3 regions of the Rossellomorea sp. y25 genome follow, and region 3 is predicted to be linked to each of the others. Evidence: riboswitches for the same ligand, from Rfam matches in the RefSeq annotation. Region 3 holds a riboswitch; each other region holds the start of a gene.
What was found. Region 3 has a riboswitch for S-adenosylmethionine ahead of AAEM60_RS10675 (methionine biosynthesis PLP-dependent protein). Riboswitches for the same ligand answer to the same signal wherever they lie in the genome.
Positions count from the first base shown of each region.

Region 1: another riboswitch for S-adenosylmethionine. It lies ahead of AAEM60_RS19695 (homoserine dehydrogenase); the one in region 3 lies ahead of AAEM60_RS10675 (methionine biosynthesis PLP-dependent protein).
Region 2: another riboswitch for S-adenosylmethionine. It lies ahead of AAEM60_RS17660 (methionine ABC transporter ATP-binding protein); the one in region 3 lies ahead of AAEM60_RS10675 (methionine biosynthesis PLP-dependent protein).

Region 1 covers NZ_CP145886.1:3,884,211-3,892,373, forward strand. Annotated here, with positions in the region: gene AAEM60_RS19670 (YqcI/YcgG family protein) at 1-172, opposite strand, end outside; gene AAEM60_RS19675 (LysE family transporter) at 237-866, opposite strand; gene AAEM60_RS19680 (spore coat protein) at 1,013-1,645, shown strand; gene AAEM60_RS19685 (L,D-transpeptidase family protein) at 1,769-2,263, shown strand; gene AAEM60_RS19690 (aspartate kinase) at 2,341-3,537, opposite strand; gene AAEM60_RS19695 (homoserine dehydrogenase) at 3,711-4,958, opposite strand; SAM riboswitch class I at 5,119-5,228, opposite strand; gene AAEM60_RS19700 (DUF2254 domain-containing protein) at 5,489-6,874, shown strand; gene AAEM60_RS19705 (hypothetical protein) at 6,918-7,178, opposite strand; gene AAEM60_RS19710 (helix-turn-helix transcriptional regulator) at 7,219-8,163, opposite strand, start outside.
Region 2 covers NZ_CP145886.1:3,485,451-3,493,613, forward strand. Annotated here, with positions in the region: gene AAEM60_RS17650 (MetQ/NlpA family ABC transporter substrate-binding protein) at 1-79, opposite strand, end outside; gene AAEM60_RS17655 (methionine ABC transporter permease) at 91-753, opposite strand; partial or broken gene AAEM60_RS17660 (methionine ABC transporter ATP-binding protein) at 743-1,767, opposite strand; SAM riboswitch class I at 1,880-1,984, opposite strand; gene AAEM60_RS17665 (glycerol-3-phosphate responsive antiterminator) at 2,468-3,037, shown strand; gene AAEM60_RS17670 (MgtC/SapB family protein) at 3,082-3,603, opposite strand; gene AAEM60_RS17675 (lamin tail domain-containing protein) at 3,997-6,981, shown strand; gene AAEM60_RS17680 (permease) at 7,135-7,806, opposite strand; gene AAEM60_RS17685 (hypothetical protein) at 7,858-8,088, opposite strand.
Region 3 covers NZ_CP145886.1:2,145,219-2,153,381, forward strand. Annotated here, with positions in the region: gene AAEM60_RS10670 (tryptophan--tRNA ligase) at 1-999, shown strand; SAM riboswitch class I at 1,220-1,329, shown strand; gene AAEM60_RS10675 (methionine biosynthesis PLP-dependent protein) at 1,425-2,546, shown strand; gene metC (cystathionine beta-lyase) at 2,539-3,723, shown strand; gene AAEM60_RS10685 (bifunctional homocysteine S-methyltransferase/methylenetetrahydrofolate reductase) at 3,739-5,589, shown strand; gene metH (methionine synthase) at 5,570-8,163, shown strand, end outside.

The sequences.
Region 1 (8,163 bases), 1.7 Mb from region 3:
CATCTGCAAAGCCGAAACGTAATGTATCTGACTGAAAGCCTTGTTTTCCAGGCACACATGGATAGGGATGATGTTCGTCGGACATCACAGCCGAGAAATGATTATAGGCTGATTGCTGCCAGTTTGTAAGTTCATCCATGTGTTGATCGATCCAACTTTTCGAACGTAACATATAGCCGATCCCTCCTAAAGATTACACATTTATCCTATTAGGAGGGAGCCTTATGGGTGTCTGTCTAGCCGAACAATAAACGGCAGGCGTTCACACCAAAATAAATACCGAATCCCATCAAGATGAATCCGGAAATGATGGAGATCAATCGCAGGATCCGGGGACTGACCAGCTTTCCCGCACCCGTCGCAACACTTGCCATCGTCAGGTCCCAAAGTGTGATCCCGAGAAATATCCCCATGCTATACAGAAATAGTTGCCCCGCTTCATAAGAGCTTGAAGTCTGAGCCAGAATAGAACCATAGATTCCTAGCCAGAATAAAATACTTAATGGATTTGAAATTGCCATAAAAAAGCCTGTACGAAACGCTTTCCCTTTCGTTTCGTATGGATCACCACTTGAGGATGAGGTGAGGGAACCCGACTTTAAGATGCTTTCAATCCCAGTATACGTCAGGACAAAAAAACCAAAGGCCCATAAAAATAATTTTATCAACGGGGTATCAACGAATTGAGCCAGTCCAAAATAAATGAGGAGCATAAATACTCCGTCCGCCACCATGCCGCCTACTCCCACAAGCCAGGCGTGGAAGAACCCGAAGCGAATCCCCTTGTCCAATTGAGCGGCATTAATCGGTCCCATGGGTGCAGACAGAGATAATCCCAAAACGATATAACTCAGAAATATACTCATTCTAAGACCACCTTCAAAATGACTTCTTCCTATTGTATTCGGACAGGCCGGTGAGTATTAAACCATTCTGGGGTGAAGAAATACATAATTGACAAATATGTGGTTATTCTAATCAACGATGTCACTTAAATAGGAGGAAAACACTCATGCAAAATCAACCTAATATGCCGCCTCAACCTGGAACTCAAATGCCACCCAATATGATGAATAACCAAAGTAAAGATCATGGTGGCCATGAACTATTTGATGCCCACGAAATTATTGCCGGGATCATCAGCATGCTGGATCAGTATCAAATGTATGATCAACACATCCAGGATCCTGAACTTAAGGATATTCTAAAGAGGCAGTCAACTTTCGTGACGACTATGTATAATACGATTGTGGGAAGCTTTTCTACAGGGCATGACCCTGCTGTACCAACCCAACAATACAAAATGACCCAATCCCACGCCACTACTTATGGGGTAAAACCAGGAACACCCAAAAAACCAAACCAATCCGTCAATGAGCTTTCAGATAAAGGCTTGTCTGCTTATATGCTTGGACAAACGAAATCTCTGGCCACCCTGCTTGCCATGACGGCTCTTGAAATGACAAATCCCGTATTACGCCGCGTTGTGGCAGACAGTGTACCGAACTTCATTGAAATGAGTTATGAGATTTTCCTCTATCAAAACAAGCATGGCTATTATCAGGTTCCTCAGCTAAATGAACAGGATATGACGCTTATGCTGCAAAGCTATACGACAGTTCCACAGCAGACCCCCCCTCAATAAGCTGCTATTTACGCCTGCGCCTTCTTTGGATGCAGGCTTTTTTATGTCCCGGCTCGTCTGATGAACCGACTTTTTCACATGTACATAGACTAAGAAAGAAAGTGAAATTGGGAGGTGTTTGAGTTGGTACACACAGTAAAGACAGGAGAAACACTTAGTCAGATATCAAGGGACTACCGGACTCCCTTGGCCGTCATCCTTAATGCTAACCCAGGTATTGACCCAGATAATATTTATCCCGGACAAACGATCACCATACCGGGGATTCCTGACGCTACTGCGAATCCCTACCGTATTCAAGTCTCTGTTAACAACCGCTGGCTGCGTTTATTCAAAGACGGCATCCAAATCAAGCAGTACCCCATTGCAGTGGGTAGAGTACTCTTCGAAACCCCAATTGGGGAATTCATCATCATTAATAAAGCACCGAATCCCGGTGGCCCCTTTGGAACGATGTGGATGAGTTTATCAAAAGAGAGTTATGGGATCCATGGAACAAATGACCCCAGTTCCATTGGGAATGCCGTGTCCAGAGGGTGTATACGCATGTATAATAAAGACGTTGAGGAGTTGGCAGGCCTCATTCCGATCGGTACACCTGTGTTGATCAGTCCATAGAAGAAGTGTATAGGGATGCCTATACACTTCTCCATTTGGGAAGTGGTGACAGTCAGATGGCATCACCACTCTTTCCTTTATAAGACAGCTCTCTTTGTTTCTATATAATCCAGTCCAAAGTGCATATGAAGGACTCTGGCCGCCTTTTCCACATCCCTTTTTTCCACAAGAGCACTTAATCCTACTGAAGATTCCCATATAGACACCTTTGAAATATGGTAGTCATGAAAAACGTTGGTAACCTTCTCTTTCACCTCATGGGATGAGTTGATGCGTCCAATCACAGATACTTTAGATAGATCTTCTCTTTGTTCTATATGGGAGTAGGCCTGATTATATTGTTCGACGATTCTCTTTACTGCTTGAAAATCCTGTTCTTTAACGATGAGGACAAGGTTTTCCCCGTACTTTACTATTTCTGTCTCGATATGGTGTGAATCGAGATCATAAAGAATCAATGACTCTCCTCCCTGGCAATCAAATATTGTGAGAACAGAGATGTCTTCCTGATGGGCCACTCCGACTATTGAAGCATTTCTATGAGTTTTCCCACTGATCAAGGTTCCACGCCCCTCATTCAAACTGGAACAAACAACAAGCGGCACGTGATGTTCCCTCGCATGTTTGATGGCTCTTGGATGCAGGACACCCGCTCCCATGGTGGCTAAGCGCAGCATCTCCTCATAGGAGAGGGTATCAATTTTCGATGCCAGGGGAACGACCCGGGGATCCGATGTATACACACCATCCACATCTGTATAGATATCACATCTGACGGCTTTTAACGCCGATGCAAGAGCAGCTGCCGTCGTATCCGAACCGCCCCTCCCTAATGTGGTCACCTCTCCTCCTTTCGTAATCCCTTGAAAGCCGGCTACTACGACGATTCGTCCGTCTGATAACTCCGTTTTGATCCGATGCGTATCGATTGAGGTAATCTTCGCATTTCCGAATACTCCGTCGGTTCGGATCCCCGCCTGCCTGCCTGTCAGGGACACTGCTTCTACTCCTTGATGTTCGAGGGCCATCGTCAAAAGGGCAATCGTCACCTGCTCCCCAGTGCTTAAGAGCATATCCATTTCTCTCTTGCTTGGCTCTGTGGAAAGTTCCCCTGCCAATTTCACGAGGGTATCAGTCGTTTTATTCATAGCTGAAACCACTACGACAACGTCATGCCCCTTTTCTTTTTCTTTCAAGACATTGAAGACCATCCGTTTGATTCGATCTGTAGAACCAACAGAGGTTCCACCAAACTTTTGAACAATAATACTCAAGTGATCCCCCTACTTTCTATCAGACCTTTTTTTGAAGCTATTTTTCACTAATGGCTGCTTTCCGCTCCTGGTGCTCGCTTCCCTCGGGAGTCAAGCATCTGCCGCTCCAATCAACATCGTGATAAACATTTCCTTTAAACAACGATCGATATGATACTTGGTTAATACTTTTTTTATGAAACGGCGACGCCAGTTTTCACCTCATTTTCCAACGGAATTTCTTTTAGAATAGAAACGGCTTGAATATCGTCATGTGTCCTTAGAAGAGTTTGAAGTGTGTCTTTGCTACCTTCAACAAAAACATACAAGTAATCGTCCAGCTGAATGCGATCCTTTAATGTAAACGATGGGATCCAGCTTTGATAATCTTCATTTTCACGGATCCTCAGAACCCATTGGTGGCTGCTCTCTTGATGAACTTCCCCGGTGCTCACTGTGCTTTGGGCAGAGTCCGTATACTTCCGTTCTATCAATGAAAGAAAATCCTCTACCATGGCGCTTCCGGTAGGTAATTTACCGGCCCCGGGACCCAGCAGGGTGATCCTGCCTACAAGGCTGCCCTTTAGCGAGATGGCATTTTCCACATCCTCCACACCGTAAAACGGATGGGTGTCATGGACAAGGATTGGTTCGACTTCACCCGTGATATGATTTGAAGAATCCCGTTCAAGGGAACCTACATGCTTAAATCGCAATCGAAATGATTCCGCTGCTTGAAGCCATTCTGCAGTCAGGTGTGATATTCCTTTTCGTCTGATATCCTTCCAGTCCGGCTGCCTGCCAAATGCCGTTTGACTTAAAATGAGAAGTTTATAGAAAGCATCATAGCCTTCAATATCACTGGTCGGATCAGCTTCAGCATACCCCTTCTCCTGGGATTGCTTTAACGCTGTCTCAAAGGAGATTCCACGTTTTCTCATTTGCGATAAGATGAAATTGGACGTCCCATTCAGAATTCCTTGAACCCGTTCAATCTCATTCACCTTAAGAAGCTGCCTGATACTGCCGATCACGGGAATCCCCCCCGCTGTCGTCGCTTCGAAACCTATGGTTACCCCATTATTTCTCGCCTTTTCCAATAGATCCGGACCATATTTAGCAAACATGGCTTTATTTGCTGTGACAATATGAATTCCTTTCTCGATGGCTTTGGTTAAATACGTATGACCCGGTTCTTCACCTACGATTGCTTCAAAGATCACATGAAGATCCGGGATATCCAGAATTTCTTGAAAATCCGTTGTGACCTTAATTGACGAATCAATGTTTCGTTGTTTAACAGGATCCTTAATAAGGATGGCCCTTACCTTTACCTCTTTACCGAGGACTTCCCTTATTCTTTCCTGATGGGTATCAATGGCTTCACAGACTCCTTGCCCGACTGTTCCAAACCCCAGAAGTGCCACATTTATCGTTGACATGCTTCAGCCTCCTAAGTATCTTTTTTTCAATTTTTCACTTGCTTGATTCATTCCTTTGAAGATCCACCCTGAGAGTCGAAGAGAGCAATGTGGGAAAGAAAGAGGGTATACAGAAAAGCCCTCTTCTTTTTAAGAAGAGGGCTAAATAATCATGCTCCTCCCCTTATCTTCCAGATCCGTATAGATCTGTAGGAATTGGCACCTTTACAGTCTGATCCTGTAGGTTGCCGGGCTTCATCGGGCCTATCCCTCCGCCGCTCTTGATAAGAGATATATCGTTTCGTTTTGGTATTACTTGCTATTTGAGTATGAATTGGATTATATAGGGGATTCATTCCTTCGTCAATACCATTTTTGGTATTTTTCAAAAATTCTTTCTAATGTCAATAGGTAGGGTAATTCCTATTGGTTTACTTAAGATTCGACTCCATCTAGAAGCCTATAAATCTAATTTGCAGAGAGACGTTTTAACATGATCTGGCAGGGAAAACTAATCCATATCCCTTGATTTGAAAGGAACCGAATCTATTATGCTGAAAAAACTGCTTCCCTTATCCATCAGAAAATATCTGCTCATGTCAAAACGGCAACGAATGCGAGAGATCCGACTGACCATTTGGTATATGCCATTCTTTTATATTTGTTTTTCCATACTCCTTGTAGCACTCACCCTCTATTTAGATTTATATGCTGACATCTCTCAGTATACATTTGATTTATTAAGTATGGATGCATCTGTTACACGCATGCTTGTCAGTACACTCATCGGGGGCATTCTCACACTCAGTGCTTTCACCCTGAATTCGCTGCTTGTTGTACTAACGATGTTCAGTGGTCAATTTTCACCGAGGATGCTCCTGGATTTCATTTCGGACAAACAAACGCAGCATGCCCTTGGAATTTTCAATGGCAGTTTTGTATATGTATTGCTCCTCTTTCTATTTATCGGAAATTCAAAGGAAGAACTGTTTGTTGCTGCCCCGATCATGACGATTGGACTTGCATTCCTTACTGCAGTCACTTTTATATTCTTCATTAACCATGCCTCTACTTGGATGCAGGTGCACAATATTACGTACAATATGAAGCAGGTTTCTGAGGTGATGATCAATCAAACGCTGAAACATGACCTAGAAGCCCACCGAACTAGAAACACCGGCGATATAATGGAGCACTATAAGGAGAATATCATTCATGTGAAGTCAAGAGAGTCGGGATATATACAGTTGATTGATTTTCATGGAATGATTGAAGCGGCAAAAAATGATCAACTTGTCATACAGCTCCACTATAAAGTCGGGGATTATGTTTTGGCGGGGAATGAATTGGTGAGCATTTGGGGACCTGAAACCAAGGATATTTCTACTAATCACTATCTCGACTTTATCGAAATGGGCCATAAGGAGACGGAAATTCAAGACCTGCAAATGGGAATTCATAAGCTTGCAGAAGTAGCAATCAAATCCCTTGGAAATGATGATCCTAAAACAGCCTCCAATACGATTGATCAAATGGCCGATCTGATGATAACAGTTGAAGATCACCTATCCTTCACCCCGTATTTAATCGATCAAGAAGGAAAAATACGAGTCATTCTCCAGACAGAAGCATTTGAATACTATCTATATCGGGGATTTGGCTATATCAGGCATTATGCAAAAGAAAATCATCTCATCATTACTGACATCGTTCGGGCACTCGCTCTTATTGCAGAGTCCATTGACCCCTCTAAGCACAAAGCCATATGGGAATTCGCCTGTAATACCATTGATCATATTGAAAGGGAGGTCATTTACGAATTAGATAAAACCTTTCTTCTGCAGGAAGTTCATAAGCTGGCACGTCTAACTGAAAACCTTAGAGAATATAAGAAAATCGAAAGTAAATTCTATCCTTCTGCTAATAAAAACACGTAAAAAGCTTCATCTCATAAAAGAGATGAAGCTTTTTTACCAGGAATTAAATCCATGTTTCGACGATACTGGAATCTTCCCCTTGTGCTTTCGGTACTAGCGAGAAACGTTCTGGAATTTCACTTCTGATTGCTTCTAATGTAGGTCTCATCAAAATATAATGAGTGGGCTGATTGACATCGAATAGCCTTGCTACAAACATGCCTTGATAATCTTTGGGACTGGAATAAATACAGATGATGGGCATTTTATAATCACTTAATGTCACCTCATCAAATGATGAAATTAATCGATCCGGGTTTTCCATCAAATCTCTCCTTTCTGTGTCATTTCTAATCATATTACCGTCAGCTTAAAACGCATTCTTTTCCTTTTGCCTCTCTACCATCCATTCGATTATGATTGTAGAGCTTTTGAATGTAATAGTTGCACTTAGCGTATTGCCCTTCTTCCTTCAATAGAGGGATGATGACATTCTCTATATATTGATAATATGCTTCTTCTCCCTCTTGGACCCTGATCTCAAGCATCGTAAAAAAAGTTTCCATTTGGGGATTTTTCATATCTGTCACAGATGCCTGTCCTTCTTCTATTAAACTTGCATATTTTTCATTATTTGCTGAATCGTCTACATTCATGGAACTATCAATATAACCAAAGAGGCTGTTTAAATATATATCTCTATCAGACTCATGCTTTAATAATCCATATGCCATTTGAAATGCATCTCTCGCCTTTCTATCCTCCATTACGTCTCGATAAAGATTCCCTAAATTCAGATGAAGAACGGCTTTTCTTTTATGATCATGGAGATTATCACAATGTTGGATCAACTCGTCATATTTCTCTACTAACGACGCCAGACTCGCTCCTTCGCTTCTGCCTTCCGCTACCAACTGAATCGTAGCAGCATCTACGCACCTTGTAAAATTAAACGTTTCCTTGAAATAGTTCAGAGCCAGCTGACTATATCGTAGGGATTTGTCAAGTTGCCCAAGATCTTGATAGCCAACTGACATGTGATAATAGGCTTCAGGATTGGAATAAATATCCCGATCTATTTTCTCCAAATACGTTATGGCTGTTTGCGGATTTCCTTTTGCAAGCTCATACATGCCTTTTATATGATAATATAACTGAAAATCATAATCGAACATATGGAAGGACAGACGTTTATTAGAAAACTGACTTAAATAGAATGCAGCTTCTTTAACCTCCCCTTTCATAATAAAGTACCTTGCTTTCAGTAGCTTAAAGGTGCCATTAAGGGTTTCAATTTTGATTAATGGATT
Region 2 (8,163 bases), 1.3 Mb from region 3:
CACTGTCTCCCGAGCAGCCGCTCAATATAAGGGTGATTAATAGAATGGCGATACTTGCCAGGCTGATTGATTTTTTCATATTCCTCTCTCCTAACGTCTCCTGATGATTTTTGATAATGTATTCCCTGCTGTCTGCAGTCCCTGCACCATCACGATTAAAATGATGACGGTCACGATCATGACGGATGTTTCAAATCGCTGATATCCGTAAGCAATGGCGAGGTCCCCGAGTCCACCGCCTCCGACTGCCCCGGCCATGGCCGATGCTCCGACGAGTCCGATGGTCGCGATCGTAATATTCAGGACCAGTGTACTCAGTGCTTCCGGAATGAGGATCCCGAAGATGATCTGCCACGGCCCTGCCCCCATGGACTCCGCCGCTTCAATGACACCCGGTTCCACTTCAAGGAGCGAGCTCTCTACCAGTCTTGCAATATACGGTGCTGCAAATACGACAAGAGGTACCACGGCTGCCGCCGTTCCGATCGATGTGCCCACTACCAATCTTGTAAAGGGGATGATGGCCACCATCAAGATGATGAACGGAATCGAACGGAACACGTTGATGATGCTGCTCAATATGGAAAAGACGATTTTATTTTCAAGTAAGTGCCCCTTCCTCGTGACCACAACGATGATGCCGAGGGGAAGCCCGATCAACGTGGCAAACAGGAGGGAGAATGACACCATCGCCACGGTATCCCATGTCGCTTCAATAATTCTTGGCCAGAATAATTCCCAGTTAACTTGCACGCTTCTCCACCTCGCTTACGAATAATCTGTTCTTCCAATAATCCAGGATCTCTTCCGTCTCTTTCTTGCTGCCAATGATCTGTACGATGAGATTCCCGAACGGCTTACCTTGGAGTTCCGTGATCTGGCCGAATAACACATTGATGTGGGCATCGAATTTCTTTGCCGTTTCGGAAAGGATCGGCGTGCCCGTCGAATCACCCTTGAAAATGAGGCGGCAGATGCGCCCTTCTTTGCTGTCATTCAATTTGTCGAGAACCGATGCCGGCAGCTGATCATTCATGACACTCTTCACAAAGTTTTTCGTCGTCGGGGTCTGCGGGTTGGAGAAGATATCGAAGACGCTTCCCTCTTCAACGATTTCTCCATTTTCCATGACAGCGACCTTATCACAGATTTCCGGATGACCCCCATTTCGTGGGTGATCATCACAATCGTAATGCCATACTCCGCGTTGATTCTCTTTAATAAGTTCAGAATCGATTCCGTCGTCTGAGGATCAAGTGCGGATGTGGCTTCATCGCAGAGCAGAATCGAAGGCGATGTCGCCAGGGCCCTTGCTATTCCCACCCTTTGCTTCTGCCCTCCTGACAGTTGATCCGGATAATGCTTCGCTTTATCTTCAAGTCCGACAAACGCGAGCAATTCCTTTACTCTCTCGCTGATCTTTTCTTTTGGCCATTTTGCAAGTTTCAGAGGATAGGCGATATTCCCTGCCACCGTCCGGGATTGAAACAGATTGAAATGCTGAAAGATCATCCCGATGCGGTGCCGCTCCTTCCTCAGATCGACTGCCGACTGATCTTTCAGGCTGCGCCTCTCTATGAAAATATCACCCAATGATGGTTTCTCTAAAAAATTGAGACAGCGGACAAGCGTGCTTTTTCCCGCCCCGCTGAATCCGATCACACCATAAATCTCTCCCTTCTTCACTTCGAAGGAAACATTTTTTAAAGCGGTGAATGGGCCATTCTTCGTCTCGAATACTTTCGTAACATTCTGAACTCTGATCATATAAGACTTGCTCCTTTCGCTATGTATACTTCTTGTTGACGATCATGGCTCAAATAAAAAAGTGCCCCCCTTCATAAGAAGAGAGGCACAAAAATATGTATATGTCCCGCTCTTCTCATCTTTCAAGTCACATGACTTGATGGAATTGGCACGGTATTCATAAGAACCCGTTGCCGAGGTATCACAGGGCCAGTCCCTCCACCTCTCTGGATAAGAAGATATGCTTTATTAAGTTAAAGTTATGATGCGTTTTAGCATTAGGGTAATGGTAAATGATTATAATTGGTTTGTCAATCCGGTTTTTGAATTAATTGTATTATTTTGGACAAACCGGGGACGGTCCTTACTCTACTTTTTGGCTTTAAGAGAAATTGAGATTAGTCGAAAGAAGAAGATAGAATCGGAATATGTCCCCTTATTTCAACCTTTTTTAATCGTCATGGCGAATTTAAGCGGAATATTTCCGTCTATTGATTAGCTCTGATGCTTAACCGGATCTCACTACCGATAATTGTGCTAGTCATCTTTTAACAGGCAGTCTAATATATTCACCTATAAAGGTACGACCCACACTCTCTAAAGGAGCGACCAATATATCGTCAATTCTCAGATCATCGCCTCCATTAAAGAAGAATCCCCAAACAACTATGCTATACTAAAAGAAAAAACAATATTCAGATTATTAAAAGGGGCCAATTCCATGAAACCTAACATTATCGACATCGTCCAATCCCAGGTCATCGCTTCCATCAAGGAAGAAAAGGACCTCGACAAAGCCATACAGTCAAACGCCAACATCGTGTTCATCCTAACCGGCAGTTTGATTACAATGGAAGGGTATTTAAAAAAGCTGAAGGAAGCCGGTAAAACCACGTTCATACATATTGATTTCATCGATGGGCTGTCCAACACGAAAAGTGCCATTAAATACATAGCAGAAATCTGGAAGCCCGCTGGCATCATCACAACGAGGAGCAACCTGATCAAATATGCAAAGGAAGAAGGATTGATGACGATCCAGCGCCTTTTTCTTATCGACCGCAATGCCCTTGACAAAGGAATTGATATCGCACAGAACTGCAAGCCGGATGCGATTGAAGTCCTTCCTGGTCTCATGCCGTCCATCATTGACAAACTGACGGCCATGACTACGCTGCCCATCATCGCTGGTGGCCTGATCAGTAATAAGGAAGATATTCTGAATGGACTAAGAGCCGGTGCCCTCGCCATTTCTTCAGGTGATCCGAAGCTCTGGAATCTGGATTTTTAACCAAAAAAAGAGCTCAACCACTGGGAGTTGAGCTCACTCTTTATTTACGTGCCAACCTTTTCTTCTTCCTCCTCTGTCTTACTTTTTTTCCGTGTCCATGGAAGAGGAAATGACGTGATTTCATGCTCTTCAAAGAAGTTTCCTATTTTCGTAATGATGAAGGTTACAAATGTTGCGAAGATGACAATGGAATAAAACCCGGCTCCGATACCAATCCCGATTCCCCCAACGTAGAAAATCATCGCAGCTGACGTCAGTCCTTTCACCCGCAATCCATCTTTCAGGATCACGCCCGCTCCAAGGAAACCGAGTCCCGATACGATCTGCGCCGCCAGACGAAACGGGTCCATCACTTTTCCGCTGTCCGGTTGACTGAGCATATTCGCCCCTTCGATGGAGACGATCGTGATCAATGTACAGGCCACCGATACATACGTATATGTTTTTAACCCGGCTGGTTTATTTTTCGATGTCCTGTCCCATCCGATGATGAACCCTAATACAGCACTCACCAAAATCCGGAAATAGATATCATGCTGCCAGAAAAATTCCGTTGCCTCATTCATGTAATGCGCCATGCCGCCATCCTCCTTAAATGAAAAAGAGATCGCGCCACAAAACGAATGCCTGATTTCTCCACTCCATAGTGAAAAAACCATACAGTTCGCTTCATAGGTGATCTCTTCTCCTCTTCCTACCAAGCTTCATTCCTCTTAATATTCCTTTTATCATACACCAATCAGCCAACCATTTCAATGATATATCTAAAAATTCTAAATTTTACAGAATGTGCATTGCCACTCTGAATCCCCCATTGTATGATGGAGTTAGTAAGATTATATAGCGGGTAGAGATGAGGAGAACCCTGTGTCAATTCGTGTGTACGATAATCGTGCACTCCATTGCCATGGGGTTCTTTTCATTTATACATAAATACCATTTAAAAGGAGGAAATGAAGTTGAAAAACAGATCTATCACCCGTATAGCCGTCCTTCTTGCTTTAGGAATCGCAGGACTCTTATTGCTTCATGCTCACAGCGCAAACGCGAAAGAAACCAATCCGCCTCTTGTCATCACGGAAATCGTCACCAAATCCGCAGGCACCGGTCAGCCCTTTGAGTACGTCGAAATCTATAACACCACCTCAGAAGCAATCAATCTACAAGATTATGAGCTCCAATACTTCACTAGTAACTTCTCAAGCCCCGCTAACCGATGGCCCATCGACGACAAAATCATCCAGCCGAAAGAATCCCTGGTCCTCTGGTTAAAGAAATTCGCTTATCCTGATGTACCGCTGTGGGACTTCAACTCCAACTATGACATGTATCTCACTCCCGATGACGTATACGAAATCAAGCTGACGACATCCGGTCAGGGTTTGCATGACAGCAGCCTTCGCCAGGTAGGGATTGCGGATGCGGAGGACAATATTCTCAGTACAGCGCTCATTAATGATGGGGTAGTTGATGGCATCACTAACCGAAGTATCATTTACAAGGCCACTATCTCAGCTGCAATGGAGAAGCTCGGAAACGATGAAGAACCGACTCCTGCCAGCCTGTTGAGTGAACAAGTGACTGGTCCTGCGACACCAACCAACCTGACTGCAACACCCGCCAACCAATCAATCACCCTTGAGTGGGAAGCTTCAGAAGGTGCAGTCTCCTATACGATCTACCACCCTGATGGAACGACCACTTCAACGGACACGACCACTTCAATCATGGATGGATTGGAAAATGGTCAGGCATACACATTCCGGGTGACGGCTGTCGACCCGGAAGGAAACGAATCCCCGGCCACAAAAGAAGTCCGGGCTGTCCCACAGGAGGTCGTGGACAGTGAAGCCCCTGCTACCCCAACCGGACTGAAAGCAACTCCAGGCAGTGATCATGTCAAGTTATTGTGGAACGCCAATACAGAACGTGATCTTGCAGGTTACCGCGTCTACATTAATGGAACATTTTACGGTACAGTCGCCCCTGACATGAAGAGCTTGATTATCTCCCCTCTGGAATTGAACAGGGAGTACTCTTTCGAGGTAACGGCACTCGATCAAGTCGGAAACGAATCGGAAGCTACAGCACCACTCGTCACAGGACCGACAGAAAACGTACCGACACCCAACCTACTGATCACCGAATTGATTCCGAACACCGATAACTATGCAGGCTATGATGCCTTCGAATATTTTGAGCTTTATAACAACAGCCCGGACCCAATCGACCTGAAAGGGTACCGATTCGCTTCCTATAACTGGGATGAAGAAATCGGGGACACTCACATACTAAAGCCTTGGGATACAGTGGTGATTTGGACTAGAAATACAGCCATCAACCCTATTTCCCAGGAAGCATTCAATTATAACTATTTCTATTCGTACAGTAGCAAATATCTTCAAGAAGAGGATACGATCGTCCTCGGGGATATCGCCGGCCTGGTCAACGGCGGCAATACACTGACCGTTTATGACCCTGATGGACTCGAAGTCGTCAGAGCCGAATACTCTGGAGAGGACGTTTCTCTAAAACAAACCGTCACCTATTCCTATCCAAAGGATAATACCCGGACAATGGAAAAATTGGCAGCCGGCCAATATCCGACACCGGGATGGGTTGTGGAAGATCAAGCACCGGATCGCCCCGTGTCAGATGAAGAAGCACCGGAAACACCGACCAACCTTGAGGCATCAGCGGGGAACGGTGATGCCGTTTTGACCTGGGACGCTTCAACTGAATCAGATCTATACCGTTATCACATTTACAAAGATGGGGAACTTGAATTCTCCATAGATCCATCCCAGACATCATTTACGCTCTATACGTTAGTTGGTAATCAAACATACACGTTACAAGTGAGCGCGGAGGATACATCAGGAAATGTATCGGAAAAATCAGATCCTGTACTAGTCACTCCTGAACACCAGATCATCACCCAGCTGGAACGGTGGGAACATGAAAAAGATCCTGCCTACCAAGGTTTGTGGGATATCAGTTCGGACGGTCCGGTGATCGCTGGACTTTCCCAAGGGCTCGTGCCTCAAGGATTGACCTATTATGCAAAAAAAGACTGGCTGCTTACCGTCAGCTACGTCGATGATGGGATTCGGCCTGGTACCATTACCGTAACAGACCGAAAGACGGGAGAGTTGGTGAAGTCCGTTGTCCTTTACAATACGGACGGCACACCGTATACCGGTCATGCAGGCGGTGTGACCGTTAGTCGTGATCACGGCTGGGTGGCATCCGAGAATCACTTATTCAGTTTTAATTTAAGCGACATGGTACAGGCAGAAAATAACGGGGAAATCCAGTTCACAAGACAGATTCCATTACCGGTCGAAGCCGCTTATACCGTATATGATGAAGGCATCCTCTGGGTCGGGGAATTCTATGAGGCAAACGCCTACCCGACCGATCCATCTCATCATATTGAGAACCGGGATGGGGAAATGCATTACGCCTGGATGATCGGCTTTGATTTGGAACGGAACAACGACATGCTTAGTGAAGAGCATTGGAATGGATCTCCTGACCATGACGCGGTGCCGGATTACGTTCTTTCTACGACAGGAAAAGTCCAGGGAGCCATCATGCAGAAGGCTGCAAGGAATGGCGTCACTCTCAGTACCTCCTATGGAAGAGCAAACGATAGCGTGCTGTACCGATATGAATACCCGTTAAAAGAAGACCCTCATGCCCATGTAACCATTGATGGAAAGCAAGTACCTCTCTGGTTCCTTGATGGCCACACGGCAAAACCGCGTCAGAGCATAGAAGCCATTCCGATGCCTGAGGGAATCGTGGAAGTACAAAAAGAGCTCTACGTCGTGTTTGAATCCGGTGCTGATAAATATCGTTATACGACCACCTATCCGATGGACCGGATGCTTATGATCGATATGAAGAAGTTGATGAAGGATGATAAGGGGATGGAGTAGCAATTTCACATCAGAAAAGGGCTTAGAGAATATCCACCTCTAAGCCCTTTTTCTTATTGCACTAACACACCACTTTGTCTTTTTTGTCCATTCACCATTTTTATCTGTAAGTAAAGTATTCCGCCGCAACTTTCCTGCCTTTATTAAATTTATTTAAATAAATATTTTTAGATATTCGCCAAATATTTTGTTCATCACCTTTGGTGTGTTTTCTAAATAAACATTCATTTGTTCAATGTTCGATTCGAACTTATCGGAGGTTCTTTCATCTGTTGGAAAATCAGATATTCCTTTAATGATAATGCATTCAACATCATTCTTCTTACAGATATAAGCAATTGCACCCGCTTCTGTATCGGCTATTGTTATTTCGTTTTCTTTCAGTTCTAAATAGTCCTTCCACATCACTACTGCTTTATCAGCGGTGGCAATAGTTCCGGTATAAAAATCATTTCCATAGTTTGATAGATCAATATCGACTATGAAAGATTGTTTAATAAAAGGCTCAATTTCTTTTACAGTGCAATCATATTGAACGGCTTTATCGGGTACAAAAATATCCAAATTACTGAACGTATCATCTATTCCTGCACATGTTCCAGCAACGATTACTTTCGTTAAATTAAATTTAGAAATCATATACTGATTACCACCAACACCATTTACTTTTCTTACACCGGTACTATAAAAAACAAGTTCAGCATCATTTATTGTTCTCATGAAATACTCGCCATAAGGATAACCGAAACGTTCGTTTTCTTTTACGCTAAAGTACTCCAATGTCGCATCATATTCCCACTTCGTCGCTATACTTATTCCCATCATTGACTTATCATCCTACAAATATAATTTTTTAAATACATCTACAACCAACAATTATCCAATGTAATTATGAAAACACCAAACAATAAGAATCATACTAACAATTCCCCAAGCTGCGGCACTCACGATCCACCAAATTATGGACTTAGCTTTAATTGAACTCTCCTCGTCTTCCAAATTTGATATTATGTAAGCGAGCTGGTTTTCCATACTTGTTTTTATAGAATTGAGCGCAGTAAATCCGACTATTATAAAACCAATAGTTATCCAGATTAATAAGTCCATATTTTATACCTCACTCACTTTCTTTTTACTTTCAATCCTATTTTTTCAATTATCTTGCCCGAAAATGCAATATCC
Region 3 (8,163 bases):
ATGAAAAAACAAGTTCTGACTGGTATCAAACCAACAGGCAGGATTCATTTAGGGAATTATATTGGCGCCATTAAACCGGCATTACGATTGGCAGAGAATCAATCCTACAACACCGCTTATTTTGTTGCGGATTATCATGGGTTAACGAAGATACATGATCAGCATGAAATGAAAGAACTATCTTATGGAGTGGCGGCAGCTTGGTTAGCATTAGGGTTGGATCCTGATCGAGCGATTTTTTACCGTCAATCTGATGTACCTGAGATTTTTGAATTAAGCTGGATCCTCGCTTGCTTTGCACCGAAAGGATTAATGAACCGGGCCCATGCATATAAATCAGTAGTTGAAGATAATCAAAAAAGGGGCAGAGAAGTAGATGCAGGGGTCAACATGGGCTTATTCACCTACCCGATATTGATGGCGGCGGATATCCTTCTATTCCAAACGGAACTGGTTCCTGTCGGTAAAGATCAAATTCAGCATGTCGAAATTGCAAGGGACATTGCAGAAAACTTTAATAAGCAATATGGCGAAACATTTGTTCTTCCCGATTATGTGATACAGGAAGAAACATCTGTTCTACCGGGACTTGATGGACGAAAAATGAGTAAAAGCTATAACAATACCATCCCATTATTTGAAGAATCAAAAAAGCTTCAAAAACTAATCAATAAAATCAAAACAGATTCTTCACCCCCTGAGGAGCCTAAGGATCCTGAATCGTCCGTCATATTTTCGCTTTATAAGGAATTTGCAACATCCGATCAAGTTGAAGAAATGAGAAGGAGATTTCAAGGCGGAATAGGGTGGGGAGAAGCGAAAAAAGAGCTATTCCAAGTCATGAATTCATTTATCGAGGAACCTCGATCCAAATATGAAGAACTAATAGCCAACCCCAAGAGGCTGGATGCCATTTTAAAAGAAGGAGCCGATAAAGCAAGAGAAAAGACGATTCCATTTATGAAAGAAATTAAAAGGAAAATGGGTATCTTTCATTAAATAAAATGAATCGCTCTATTTTTTTGAATTCAGCCATTCATCTGGAGTTGATTGGAGGGAATGTGCGGACCTCTGCAAGAATATAGAAGCAGACGAAAAACGGCTCAAAAAGTTGCGTCACTATGTATGCTTCATTTTCGGATAATTCATAATTCTCATTGACATTTGTTCTTCTTTGTTATAAGTTATGGGAAAGTTATTTTTCACAAAATCATATAGTTTCTTATCAAGAGAGGTAGAGGGACTGGCCCGAAGACACCTCAGCAACCAGCCACAGTTTTAGGTATGGTGCTAATTCCAGCAAGTTGATGTCAACTTGGACGATAAGAGGGAGAACGAACGTACAAAACCTTCTTATTTTCATTAAGAAGGTTTTTTTGTTTTTTCCCTTTTCGTTTACAGGGAAAGAAAAGGAGAGAAGAATATTGAAAAAACATATTGATACTTTGCTTGTCCAGGCGGGAAACCGGAAAGATCCTGCAACGGGTGCTGTGAGCCTACCCATTCATTTATCGACTGCTTATGAACATAAGGGGATTGGGCAATCGACAGGCTATGATTACACAAGAACAGGAAATCCAACCCGCGCAACCTTAGAAGACACCCTCACTCAATTGGAAGAAGGGCACAGAGGGTTTGCCTTCAGCTCGGGGATGGCAGCGATTCAGGCAATCCTTAGCTTATTTTCCAGCGGGGATGAATTGATTGTTTCGAAAGACCTATACGGCGGGAGCTACCGTTTATTCGTACAGTATGAAGCACAATATAGTATCAAATTTCATTTCGTCGATACAAGTGATGCCGGCTCCATAGAAGAACAAATTTCTAAGAGAACAAAGGCCATCTTTCTTGAAACGCCAACCAATCCATTAATGAATGAAGCAAGCATTTCTGAGGTTGCTGGAATCGCAAAGTGTAACGGGTTGCTTTTAATTGTCGATAATACCTTCTACACACCTGTTCTTCAAAAGCCACTCACTGAAGGAGCAGACATAGTTATTCACAGCGCCACGAAATACTTAGGGGGCCATAATGACGTGCTGGCAGGTGTTGTGGTTGTAAACACAGAGGAGCTGGCGGAAAAAATCTGCACCATTCAAAATTCCATCGGCGCGGTTCTCTCACCATTTGATTGTTGGCTTTTATTAAGAGGGATGAAAACCCTTAGTCTCCGAATGGCTCAACATGAAAAAAACGCAAGAAAACTAGCAAAATATCTTGAAGGGCACGAATGTGTAACGGACGTTTTATATCCGGGAAAAGGCGGCATGCTTTCCTTTCGAATCGCAAAGGAAGAATGGGTGGATCCCTTTCTCAAACACTTAAAAGTTATTACGTTTGCTGAAAGTTTAGGAGGGGTTGAAAGCTTTATCACCTACCCCGCAACCCAAACACATGCAGACATTCCCGAAGAAGAAAGAAATAGGTTGGGTATCTGCAACAGGCTCCTGCGGTTCTCTGTAGGAATTGAATTTATTGATGACCTGATTGAAGACCTGGAGAATGTATTTCAACAATTGGAAAAAGAGGTGCTTACGTATGAGTAAAAAACCATTTTCACTTCAGACGTCACTCATTCATTCTCACGGATTTGATAAAGAAACAGGAGCGGTCTCTACACCGTTACATCATGCTACAACCTTTCACCAACAGGATTTTGATCAATATGGAACATATGACTACAGCCGTTCGGGAAATCCGACGAGGGAAACTGTTGAAGAAACGATAGCTGAATTGGAAGGTGGAGTAAGAGGCTTTGCCTTTTCATCAGGGATGGCGGCAATCTCCACAAGCTTTTTATTATTATCGAGTGGCGACCACGTTCTAGTATCAGAAGAAGTGTACGGTGGGACATACAGAATGATTACAGAGGTCCTCACTAAATTTGGGATTGAATATTCATTTGTGAACATGAAGGATCTTCATGAAGTGGCTTGTTCAATTAAACACAATACGAAAGTGATTTATATGGAGACACCTTCCAATCCGCTTCTGAACATCACCGATATTGAAGGAGTCGTGAAGCTTGCCAAGGCGAATGGATGTTTAACGTTTCTGGATAATACCTTCATGACTCCCCTGCTGCAAAGACCGATCAGCTTAGGTGTTGATGTTGTTCTTCACAGTGCCACTAAGTTTCTTGCCGGACATAGTGACGTCTTGGCGGGGCTCGCGGTAACGGGAAATGAAGAGATTGCCAGGAAGCTTGCTTTCTTGCAGAATTCTTTCGGTGCGGTCCTCGGTGTCCAGGATTGCTGGCTGCTCTTAAGAGGGCTGAAAACACTGCATGTACGATTGAAGGAATCATCAGAATCGGCTTATAAGATTGCGAGCTTCTTAGAAAAGAGAAAGGAAGTAGAAGAAGTGTATTATCCAGGCTTGAGCTATCATCCCGGTCGTGAAATTCAAGTCCGACAAGCAGAGGGTCCTGGAGCGGTTCTTTCCTTCCGGTTAAAGGGTGCAGAGGAAGTGAAGCAACTCATACAAAATGTAAACATTCCCGTATTCGCCGTAAGTTTAGGAGCTGTTGAATCAATTCTATCCTATCCATCAAGGATGTCACATGCTTCTATGCCGAAAGCTGAACGGGAAAGGAGAGGGATTACTGATGGTTTATTACGATTATCAGTAGGACTTGAAAACGTGGATGAATTGATTAACGATCTTCAAAAAGGTTTAGATAGTATACAAAAGACCAACCGAAACAACGTTATAAATTTATAAAAAGGAGGGAATGTCATGAAGCCGTTGCTAGAAGCACTGAAAGAGAGAATCTTGATTGCAGATGGGGCCATTGGAACGTTGTTGTATTCATATGGAGTGGACAGATGCTTTGAAGAATTGAATCTTTCCCACCCAAATGAAGTGTTGAAAGTCCATAAGGAGTATATTGATGCAGGAGCAGATATCATTCAGACCAATACGTATGGAGCCAATTATCAAAAGCTTTCCAGATACGGATTGGAGGATTCGGTTAAGGAAATAAATACAGCTGCAGTGCGTCTAGCAAGAAAAGCCGCTGGTGTTAACACCTATATTCTGGGGACCATCGGGGGAATCAGGGGCATTAAACAAAATGTGTCGCTGGAAGAAATCAAAAGAAGCTTTCGGGAACAGCTTTACTGTTTATTATTAGAAGGTGTAGATGGCATCCTGCTTGAGACCTATTATGATTTCGAGGAATTAACCACGGTTTTAAACATTGTCAAACGTGAAACGGACATTCCTGTCATTGCTCAAGTTTCTCTACATGAAACAGGAGTTCTTCAAAATGGAATGGAGATAAAAGACGCACTTCAGCAATTAGAATTATTAGGGGCCGATGTTGTCGGTATCAATTGCCGCATGGGGCCATTTCATATGGTGAACTCATTAGAGGAAGTTCCATTACCTAAAAGGGCATTTCTTTCCGTCTATCCAAACGCCAGTCTGCCAAACTATGAAGAAGGTCGATTCTATTACTCTGCTGAGCCTGATTACTTTGGGGATATAAGCAATGAGTTGCGACTGCAAGGTGCAAGAATCATTGGAGGCTGCTGTGGAACCACACCTGATCACATTCGTTCTGTAGCAAGCAGATTAAAAAGCCGTGAGCCTGTTAAAGAGAAAGTGGTGAAAGCAAAAAAGGTTGTTCAGTTATCATCACCTTCAATCAGGGGAAACTTGCTGCATGAGCATGTAAGAGAAAAGAAAACACTCATTGTTGAACTCGATCCACCTAAACATCTCGACACGAAGCTGTTCTTCCAAGGGGCTGAGGCATTAAAGAAAGCTGGAATTGACGCACTCACGCTTGCTGATAATCCGTTAGCATCTCCTCGTATTAGTAATGACGCCATTGGGAGTCTGGTCAGGTCCAAATTTGATCTTACACCTTTAGTTCACATCACTTGCAGGGACCGTAACCTGATAGGACTTCAATCCCATCTTATGGGATTGCACACGTTGGGCATTCACAATATTTTAGCGATTACGGGTGACCCGGCGAAGATTGGAGACTTTCCTGGGGCAGCATCCGTTTATGATTTATCTTCCCTTGAACTTATTGAACTCATCAAACAAAACAATGAGGGGATATCCTTTTCCGGTAAGTCACTCCGGGAACGTACTCAATTTTCAGTAGGAGCGGCCTTTAATCCAAATTTCCGTCATTTAGACGCTTCTGTAAAAAGGCTTGAAAAGAAAAAGAAAGCCGGAGCTGACTATTTCATTTCTCAACCGATCTTTGGGAAAGAACAGCTGATTCAAGTACATGAAGCTACGAAGCATTTAGATGTTCCGATCTTTATCGGAATCATGCCATTAATCAGTTCGAGAAATGCTGAGTTTCTCCATCATGAAGTACCGGGAATCAATGTTCCAGAAGAAACAAGAAAAAGAATGAAGGAAGCGGGAAGTGATCCTGTAGTTGCAAGAGCAGTTGGAATGGATATTGCAAAAGACTTACTTGATACAGCAATAGATCTTTTTAATGGGATTTATCTTATCACGCCTTTTGTCAGGTACGATATGAGCATTGAACTGATTCATCATATACAAGAGAAAACCAGCACAGAAAGAGAGGTTCCCTATGGCCATCACTTTGTTTGAAGAACAGCTTAGGAAAAAAATACTCGTACTCGATGGAGCAATGGGAACGATGCTTCAACAAGCGAATTTATCCCCAGAGGATTTTGGTGGAGAAGAGCTTGAAGGATGTAATGAAAATCTGGTTTTAACAGCGCCGGAGGTCATCTATCAGATTCACCTGGAATATTTGAAAGCAGGGGCTGATGTGATTGAAACGAATACGTTTGGGGCAACCCCCATTGTGTTGGACGAATATGATATAGGATCTAAAGCATACGAAATCAATAAAGTAGCAGCTGAAATCGCCAAAAAAGCAGTAGAAGATGTCTCAACTTCCGAGTGGCCCAGGTTTGTTGCAGGATCTCTCGGTCCCACTACCAAAACCTTATCTGTTACAGGAGGGGTAAGCTTCGATGACTTAGTAGACAACTACCGGGTTCAAGCAGAAGGTCTTCTCGATGGAGGAGTCGATGTCCTGTTACTTGAAACGAGTCAGGATGCGTTAAATGTAAAAGCAGCAAACCTCGGAATTCGAACTGCTTTTGAATCAAGAGGGAAAGTGATCCCCATTTTGTTATCCGGAACCATTGAGCCTATGGGCACTACACTCGCCGGCCAGAACATCGAAGCATTTTATTTATCCCTTGAACATTTAAACCCTTTGGTAGTTGGTCTAAACTGCGCAACAGGACCTGAATTTATGCGTGACCATATCCGTTCCTTATCAAGCTTAGCCACTACCTATGTAAGCTGTTATCCGAATGCAGGACTTCCTGATGAAGAAGGAAATTACAATGAGACGGCTGATTCACTCAGTATAAAGATGAAAGGTTTTGCTGAGAAAGGCTGGGTGAATCTTGTTGGAGGGTGCTGTGGAACGACACCGGAGCATATTCGTGCCCTTTCAAATGTGGTAAAGGGATTACCTCCTCGTAAACCCAATGAGTCTCACCCTCATGCGGTGTCGGGAATTGAAGCGTTCGTCTATGAGGATGCAGACAGAAGACCGATTCTGGTCGGAGAGCGGACGAATGTCATCGGTTCACGTAAATTTAAACGATTGATTGCAGAAAATAAGATAGAAGAAGCGTCAGAGATTGCGAGAGCACAAGTGAAAAATGGAGCTCAGGTGATCGATATCTGCCTTGCAGATCCCGATCGTGAAGAAGTAGATGATATGAATGTATTTATCCAGGAGGTTGTGAAAAAAGTAAAAGTTCCACTTGTCATTGATTCAACGGATGAGAAAGTGCTAGAGACCGCTTTAAAATATTCTCAAGGGAAAGTAATCATTAACTCGATTAATCTTGAAGACGGAGAGGAGCGGTTTGAGAAGATTACAAAGCTGATGAAGGAATACGGAGCGGCGGTTGTAGTAGGGACGATTGATGAAAAAGGAATGGGTGTATCAGTCGCACGTAAGGTAAACATTGCCCTTCGTTCACATAAACTGTTAACAGAGAAATATGGGGTTGCCTCAGAAGACATCATCTTTGACCCTCTCGTATTCCCTGTGGGAACAGGGGATCAGCAATATATCGGTTCAGCCAATGCCACCGTTGAAGGGATAAGACGGATTAAGGAAGCCTTACCTGAATGCCCTCATATCTTAGGGGTTAGTAATGTTTCTTTTGGACTGCCTCCTGTCGGAAGAGAAGTCCTCAATGCTGTGTATCTTTATCACTGTACAAAAGCGGGCCTTGATTATGCCATAGTCAATACGGAAAAACTAGAGCGCTTTGCCTCTATTCCTGAAGAAGAAGTTCGAATGGCGGAGAAACTCTTATTTGAAACGACGGATGAAACCCTGGCTGAATTTACAGCATTTTATAGAGGGAAAAAGAAAGAAGTAAAGGTACCCGTCAATACTATGAATCTAGAGGAGAGACTGGCTCATTATGTGGTGGAAGGGACGAAGGAGGGACTGATTGCCGATTTAAATATCGCCTTGGAGAAATATGATGCTCCCCTGGATATCATCAATGGCCCCCTTATGGCCGGAATGAGTGAAGTCGGAAGATTATTTAATGATAACCAGCTGATTGTAGCGGAGGTATTACAGAGTGCCGAAGTCATGAAAGCATCCGTTGCTCATTTGGAACCACATATGGAACAAACGGAAAGTTCATCTTCGAAAGGCAAAGTGATCTTAGCTACGGTTAAGGGGGATGTTCATGATATCGGTAAGAATCTCGTTGATATTATTCTCAGTAATAATGGATATAAAGTGATTGATTTAGGCATTAAAGTGACCCCTCAGGAACTGATAGAAGTTATACGGGAAGAAAAGCCGGATATCGTAGGTTTGTCCGGGCTCCTTGTGAAGTCTGCCCAACAAATGGTCATTACTGCTCAAGATTTAAAACAGTCTGATATTTCAGTTCCTCTTGTAGTAGGTGGTGCGGCACTCACCCGAAAATTCACTACGAATAAAATTGGCCGGGAATACGATGGGCTGGTTCTTTATGCGAAGGATGCAATGGATGGACTTGGCATCATGAATAAGATTCAAAATGAAGAAACAAGATTGCAGTTGGAAGAAGAGTGTCGCGATAAGTTAAGTAAGGTCGTTTCGAATGAAGATTCACCGAATCG